3 regions of the Qipengyuania sp. SM2512 genome follow, and region 3 is predicted to be linked to each of the others. Evidence: predicted binding sites of a transcription regulator. Region 3 holds the regulator's gene; each other region holds the start of a gene.
What was found. Region 3 encodes LexA, which represses DNA repair genes until DNA is damaged. Its sites were predicted from a motif close to GTTCCNCNCTTGTTCT; they were not measured.

Region 1: the regulator LexA is predicted to act here: its motif matches at 1,191-1,206, upstream of ACQ5J0_RS00785 (DNA recombination protein RmuC).
Region 2: the regulator LexA is predicted to act here: its motif matches at 1,316-1,331, upstream of ACQ5J0_RS04655 (ribonucleoside-diphosphate reductase subunit alpha).

Annotation. Positions count from the first base shown of each region.
Region 1 covers NZ_CM143134.1:152,685-154,948, forward strand. Annotated here, with positions in the region: gene ACQ5J0_RS00785 (DNA recombination protein RmuC) at 1-1,180, opposite strand, end outside; gene ACQ5J0_RS00790 (four-helix bundle copper-binding protein) at 1,281-1,685, shown strand; gene ACQ5J0_RS00795 (hypothetical protein) at 1,706-1,906, opposite strand; gene ACQ5J0_RS00800 (peptide deformylase) at 1,903-2,264, opposite strand, start outside.
Region 2 covers NZ_CM143134.1:896,145-898,408, forward strand. Annotated here, with positions in the region: gene ACQ5J0_RS04655 (ribonucleoside-diphosphate reductase subunit alpha) at 1-1,277, opposite strand, end outside; gene ACQ5J0_RS04660 (hypothetical protein) at 1,814-1,981, opposite strand; gene ACQ5J0_RS04665 (alpha/beta fold hydrolase) at 2,108-2,264, opposite strand, start outside.
Region 3 covers NZ_CM143134.1:2,625,744-2,628,007, reverse strand. Annotated here, with positions in the region: gene ACQ5J0_RS13100 (molybdopterin molybdotransferase MoeA) at 1-467, shown strand, start outside; gene lexA (transcriptional repressor LexA) at 544-1,233, shown strand; gene ACQ5J0_RS13090 (TonB-dependent siderophore receptor) at 1,767-2,264, shown strand, end outside.

The sequences.
Region 1 (2,264 bases), 700 kb from region 3:
CCCCCGCCTTGCCGATCTCGACCGCCTCGCGCGCGATCGTGTCCTGCCGCCAGACCTGCGCCACGGTGCGCGCGATCGCGACGAGATTGGTCGGAGTCGCCAGCAGAACCTTGTTGCGGAAGGCGAAATCCCACAGCTCGGGATCGTGCTCGAGCGCGGCGGCAACGAAATGCTCGCCGGGGATGAACATCACCACATAGTCGGGCGCCTCGTCGAACTGGCTCTGATAGCTTTTCGCCCCCAGCGTTTGGACGTGGTTGCGCATTGATTTGGCGTGCAGGTCGAGGTGGCGGATGCGCTCCTCGTCGGTGTCGGCCTCGAACGCCGCCTGATAGGCGTTGAGCGAGACCTTGGCGTCGATCACCAGCTTCTTCTGCCCGGGAACATGGACGATCGCATCGGGACGCAGCCGGCCATCCTCGGTATCGACCGAGTGCTCGAGCGTGAAATCGGTGTGTTCCGACAGCCCGCATTGTTCGAGCACGTTCTGCAGGGCCCGCTCGCCCCAGCGCCCGCGCGCCTTGGGCGCGTTGGTGAGCGAATTGCCCAGCCGCTGCGCCTCCCGCCGGACCTCTTCCTGACCCAGCCGCATCTGTTCGATCTGCGTGGCGAGCGAGGAAAACGCGTTGGTGCGCTTCTCCTCGAGGGCCGCGACCTGGTCCTCGTATTTCTTGAGCCGGTCGCCCACCGGCTGGAGCAATTCGCGAATCTTCGCCTCGGAGGTCTTTTCCGAATGGCCGAAGCGCTCGGTCGCGCGCTCGAGGAAGGATTCCTGCGCCTTGGACAGCACCGCGGAGCCAGTGTTCTGGAATTCCTTGAGCATTTCCTCGCGCGCCTCGACCAGCAGCCGCTTCTGCTCGTCGAAATTGGCGGTCTTTTCCTTGAGCGTCGCCAGTTCGGAAGCGAGCGCGGAATTGCTGCGACGCACCTCCTCGATCGCGGTTTCGTGTCCCGAGCGAGCTTCGCGCAGTTCTACGGTCAACTCATCGGCGCGCGCCGCCCGAACGGTGGCGTTCTCCAGTTCGACGATCGCCTTGCGGAATTTTTCGTCGAGCTCGCGCGCTTCGCGGTCGCGTTCGCCATGTCTCGCCATCCACTCGACAACCGGGCGCGAGCCGAAAAACCAGCCAAGACCGGCGCCGATGACCAGCGCGCCCAGCGCGACGAATGTTGCGAGCATTTCCATGGCTGGAACATACGCGGAACGAGGTTGGCGGGAAAGCCCCTCATGGAACAATCCCCAGTCCCGCCCGCTCAGTTACCGAAGGAGAAACGCGACTATGTCGATCAAAGAAATGATTTCGGACCACCCGCAGGTGGGCGCGGATTACAACGACCAGCTCGGCGAGGCGATCAAACACGCGATGTATGGCGCGGCGATCATGAACAGCTGCGCCGATGCCTGTCTGGCGGAACCCAATCCCGGCGAGCGGGCGCAGTGCATTCGCCGCTGCCTCGATGCGTCGGACGCCTGCACCGCCTTCTATCGCATGGCCAGCCGCCGCACCGGGGGCAATGTCGCGGCGATCAAGGCGATCGGCGAAGCAGTGCTGGTTGCGGTCGAGGCCTGCCGCGAAGAATGCTCGATGCACGAGGATGCGCATTGCAAGCGCTGTGCGACGATGTGCCAGGAGGTGCTCGACGATGTCCGCAAGGCGCTCGACGGGATGAGCGACGCGCGGTGAATGCGCTGCGCAGGGTCGGGCTAGCGCCTGACCTTGCGGTTCGCCACGAAGTTGTAGAGCGCCCAAAAGCCGAGCGTGAAAACGCTGAAGTAGATCGCGAAACGGATCGCGAAGTCGTCGAAGCTCCCGCCTTCGTCGTAATATCGCCATGCGCACATCAGAGCCGCATAGACGAGCCCCGCGGCGGCGGCTCGCCTCAGGCTGAGCGGCTTGTCGCTCAAGCCGCTTCGCGCAGCTTGCGCAGCTTCTTGAGCGCCATGTTGCGCTTGAGCCGGCTGAGATGGTCGATGAACAAGATCCCCTCGAGGTGGTCCATCTCGTGCTGCAGGCAGGTCGCCATCAGCCCGTCGAGATTCTCCTCGTGGGTCTGGCCCTCGAGGTCCTGATAGCGGACGCGGCAGGTTACCGGGCGATCGACATCGGCATAGATCTCGGGGACCGAGAGGCAGCCTTCCTGATAGCTGGCCAGCTCTTCAGCCGGATCGAGGATCTCGGGATTCACGAAAATCCGCGGTTCCTTGCGCGTGGGCTGGTGGGTGTGCTGGTGGCCGCCGTGGTTGCAGGCTTCGGGCTCGGCGG
Region 2 (2,264 bases), 1.4 Mb from region 3:
TCGATGTAATCCTGCAGGACGTTGTCGAGGAAGCGCATGACGTCCTCGATGAACTGCTTGTCGCCCTGCCACTCGTCCCACTTTTCCAGGTTGAGCGAGGACAGGCAGCACACCGCGGTGCGGTCGTTGCCGAGATGGTCGCGGCCCGTCGGCAGGGTGATTTCCGAGCACAGGTTCGAGGTCGAGACCTTGAGCCCCAATTCGCGGTGATGCTTGGGCATCATCCGGTTCACCGTGTCGGAGAAGACGATATAGGGCTCGCCGGTGGCCAGCCGGGTCTCGACCAGCTTCTGGAACAGCGAACGCGCGTCGATGGTCTTGCGCACCGAGCCGTCGCGCGGGCTGACCAGATCGAATTCGGCGCCGTCGCGGACCGCTTCCATGAAGGCGTCGGTCAGCAGCACGCCGTGGTGCAGGTTGAGCGCCTTGCGGTTGAAATCGCCCGAGGCTTTGCGGATTTCGAGGAATTCCTCGATCTCGGGGTGGTTGACGTCGAGATAGCAGGCCGCCGAGCCGCGCCGCAGGGAGCCCTGGCTGATCGCGAGCGTCAGACTGTCCATCACCCGGACGAAGGGGATGATCCCGCTGGTCTTGCCGTTGAGGCCGACCGGCTCGCCGATGCCGCGGACATGGCCCCAATAGGTGCCGATACCGCCGCCCTTGCTCGCCAGCCAGACGTTCTCGTTCCAGGTGTTGACGATGCCCTCGAGGCTGTCGTCGACCGAGTTGAGATAGCAGGAGATCGGCAGGCCGCGGTGCGTGCCGCCGTTGGACAGCACCGGGGTGGCGGGCATGAACCACAGCCGCGAGACATAGTCGTAGAGCCGCTGCGCGTGATCCTGATCGTCGGCATAGGCATCGGCGACGCGGGCGAAGAGATCCTGATAGCTCTCGCCGGGCAGCAGATAGCGGTCGTTGAGCGTTTCCTTGCCGAATTCGGTCAGTTCCGAATCGCGCGCGGAATCGGTGACGATCGTGAAGCGCCGGTCGAGGATCTTCTTGCTGTCGTGCTCGGCGGCGGCCTCGGCCGCATTGGCGGCATTGGCCTTGGCGGCCTGCGCCAGAGCGCCCGCCACGGCGCGAGCGGCGCCATCCTCGATCAAGGCTTCGCTGCCACTATCGCTTCGTTCCATTTCGACCGCTTTCTTCGATGCATCGGCATCGCCTTTGTTGGTGCCTGTGTTGGTGGGAGCCTGCGCGTCCTCGCCGTTCAGCCCGAGCTCCTGGGTGTCGCCGTCGAGGTTCATCGCGCCATCGTTCCCGTTTCTGAAATCCATTGCAGCCCACCATTTCTTGCTGCGGAGGGCCCATGCCCGTTCCGCTTGTGTTCGACTCGGCGGGAGGTCCTGCCTGGCCGTTTGGGCCTAGCAGTTCGGGACCGCCGGGATATGAAAACTTATCCCCGTCTTGTCACCCGAACCGCGCTCCGGCTGGCTTGACCCGATATGGGTGCTTCGCCGCGCCATCTCTAGGTCTTGTGGGTACCCCCCGGATACTAACCACTAGATAATGAATCGGTCGCGGCTTTGGCGCAAGGGGGTGAATGCGGAATCGGCACGGTCGATGGCTGCGGATGCGGGCTGTGTTATCCGGGTGCAACGCCGCGACGCGTGGACCAAGCTGGGGTTTGCTCCGGCGCAAGACTCAAAATGAATCCGGGAAAAATTTTTTGCCCGAGGCAGGCTCGGGTCGCGCCGGAATCTTCGCGGCTCGGTGGGCTCGTGGGCTGCCGGTCGCCGGCCGCCAGGGTCCAGCCAAAGCCGGAGAGGACGCGGTCCGCTATGCGCGATCCGGCTATGCCCGTTGCTGGCGCTTATTCGCCGTGAAGCTTCGCGTGGTGCTGGCGACGGGCGGCGTGTTCTCGCTTCATGAGCCGCTTGTATCGGCGCTTGGGCGTGTTCTGATAGGCGAACACCAAGACCGCAACCAGCGCCACCGCGATAATCGGGATCAGCAAATAGGCGATTATTACCCGGTCCATCTCTAAGTCCATCCGCATACTGAGTTGCGAATCGCTATTTACCAGAAATTAACTATCGGCGGTAGCGTGATTCGCCGTGCCGTCCCGGTTTGGGCCGTGTCGGTTTGGAACGCCGATTTGCGAATGTCAGACCTGCACCGCCTGCTTCGCGTGCCCGGCAATCTCGTCCGCCAGATCATCGACCAGTTCAAGCGGGAGGTCGTGGCCCCAGCCCGGGATGGTGCGAAGCCGCGCCCCGGGGATCGCCGCGGCGGTGTCGCGGCCGCCCTCGACCGGGACCAGC
Region 3 (2,264 bases):
CCACTGGCGGCGCATCGGTGGGCGATCACGACCTGATCCAGCCGGCTCTGGCGCAGCTCGGCGGAAGCGTGGATTTCTGGCGGATCGCGATGCGTCCCGGAAAGCCGGTCATGGTGGCGCGTCTTGGCAAGGCCATCCTCGTCGGCCTGCCCGGCAATCCGGTTTCGGCCTTCGTCACCGCACAGATGCTGGTGCTGCCGTTGCTGCGCGCCATGCTCGGCGCGAACGAAGCGCTGCCTCGAACGAGCGAGCTGCCCGCCTGCGCGCCCTTCCCCGCCATTGGTGGCCGGCAGGATTTCGTCCGTTCGCGCATCATCGACGGCGCGATCCACCCGCTGGGCAATCAGGACAGCGGAGCGCTGCACGCGCTGTGGCAGGCCGACGCGCTCGCGATCCGTCCGGCGCATGCGCCCGAAGCGGCAATCGGCTCGCCGATTTCATGCATGATGCTTTCGCGACAGGCTTGACGACGCCGGGTTTGTTTCGTACTTGTTCCGTGTTCGTTCGCCCGTTCCGCCGGGCCTCTGGCACAAGGACTCTGCGATGCTGACCCGCAAACAACACGAGCTGATCCGCTTCATCCAGCTGCGGCTGGAGGAAAACGGCATCTCGCCTTCCTTCGAGGAAATGAAGGAGGCGCTCGATCTCAAGTCGAAGTCCGGCGTCCATCGGCTGATCAGCGCGCTCGAGGAGCGCGGCTTCATCCGCCGCCTGCCCAACCGCGCGCGGGCGCTGGAGGTCATCCGCACGCCCGAGGATGCCGTCCCGGCCGCGCGCAGCCAGAAGCCGGCGAACGACACGGTCATGCCGCCGCTGGGCGCCAAGACGGTGACTCGCGAACCTGCCAACGACGTGATCGAGCTCCCGCTCCACGGCCGGATCGCCGCAGGCGCGCCGATCGAGGCGATTGAAGGGCAGTCGAGCCTACCGGTTCCCGCTGCGCTGCTCGGTCCCGGCGATCACTATGCGCTCGAGGTCTCGGGCGATTCCATGATCGAGGCTGGGATCTTCGACGGCGACTTCGCGCTCATCCGCCGCACCGATACCGCGCGCGATGGGGAGATCGTGGTCGCTTTGGTCGACAACGAGGAAGCGACGCTCAAATATCTGCGCCGCGCGGATGGACGGATCACGCTCGACCCGGCCAATTCCGCCTACGAGCCGCAGGTCTACCGCGCCGATCAGGTGCAGGTCCAGGGCAAGCTTGCAGGGCTATTGCGCCGCTACCACTGACCGGCCCACTCGGGCCGGTGTTGCAACTTGGCGGGGCTCGCCGGGATAAAGCGGTAGAGCACACCGTCGTGGCCGTCCCGGTCTGATAGCCGATCCCAGCCGAACAGCTGCGGATCGTGCCCGCGAGACTGAGAAACTCTCGCTTGTGCTCCAGCCTCCGGGCATGGAGCACGATATTGATCGTGCCGCCGGGTAAGGCCTCACCGTCTCGCGTTCCAAACGGATCACGGATTTTTGGGATATCAGCGCCGACCCTTACAATGAGGTAAAGGCCAGCACCGCCCTCCAGCTCAGCGGAGACGAGGTGATGGTGGACACGGGGGTGCTCGAACTCACCGGCCACGATGAAAGCAGGATCTTCTACGCGCTCAAGGAAGCCCGATCCGGCTAGCGAGCGAGCGAACGGTTCGGCGAGCGTCACGTTGTGGTATATTATATCATTGACGCGGTCCCCTTCCATCTGCACAGGCGGCGGATCGCCATGAGATGATGTCTCTTTGGCACCGATCCTCACTCGAAAGCCCGCCTGTCCGATGACCACCCGTCTGCTCGTATCCGCCGCGTCCGCTCCTCTTTTGGCCATGCTGGTCTGCGCTCCCGCTTCGGCGCAAACCGCTGGCGGAACCCCCGAACAGCCCACCGGCGCCGACACGATCGTCGTCAGCGGCGTGAGGCAGGCCTACCGCGGCAATTTCTCGCTCACCGAGATTCCCCAGTCGATCGATGTGATCGAGGCCGAGACGCTTGAGGAAAACGGGATCATCCGGCTCAACGATGCGCTCGATCTCAACGCATCGATCGCTCGCCAGAACACGCTGGGCGGCCTCTGGGATTCCTTTGCCATCCGCGGCTTTGCTGGCGACGAGAACCTGCCCACCGGCTATCTGGTCACCGGTTTCAACGGCGGGCGCGGCTTCGGCGGCGAGCGCGATGTCGCGGGGATCGAGCGGATCGAGGTCCTCAAGGGTCCCGCCGCGGCGCTGCTGGGTCGCGGCGAGCCGGGCGGTACGGTCAATCTGGTCACCAAGCAG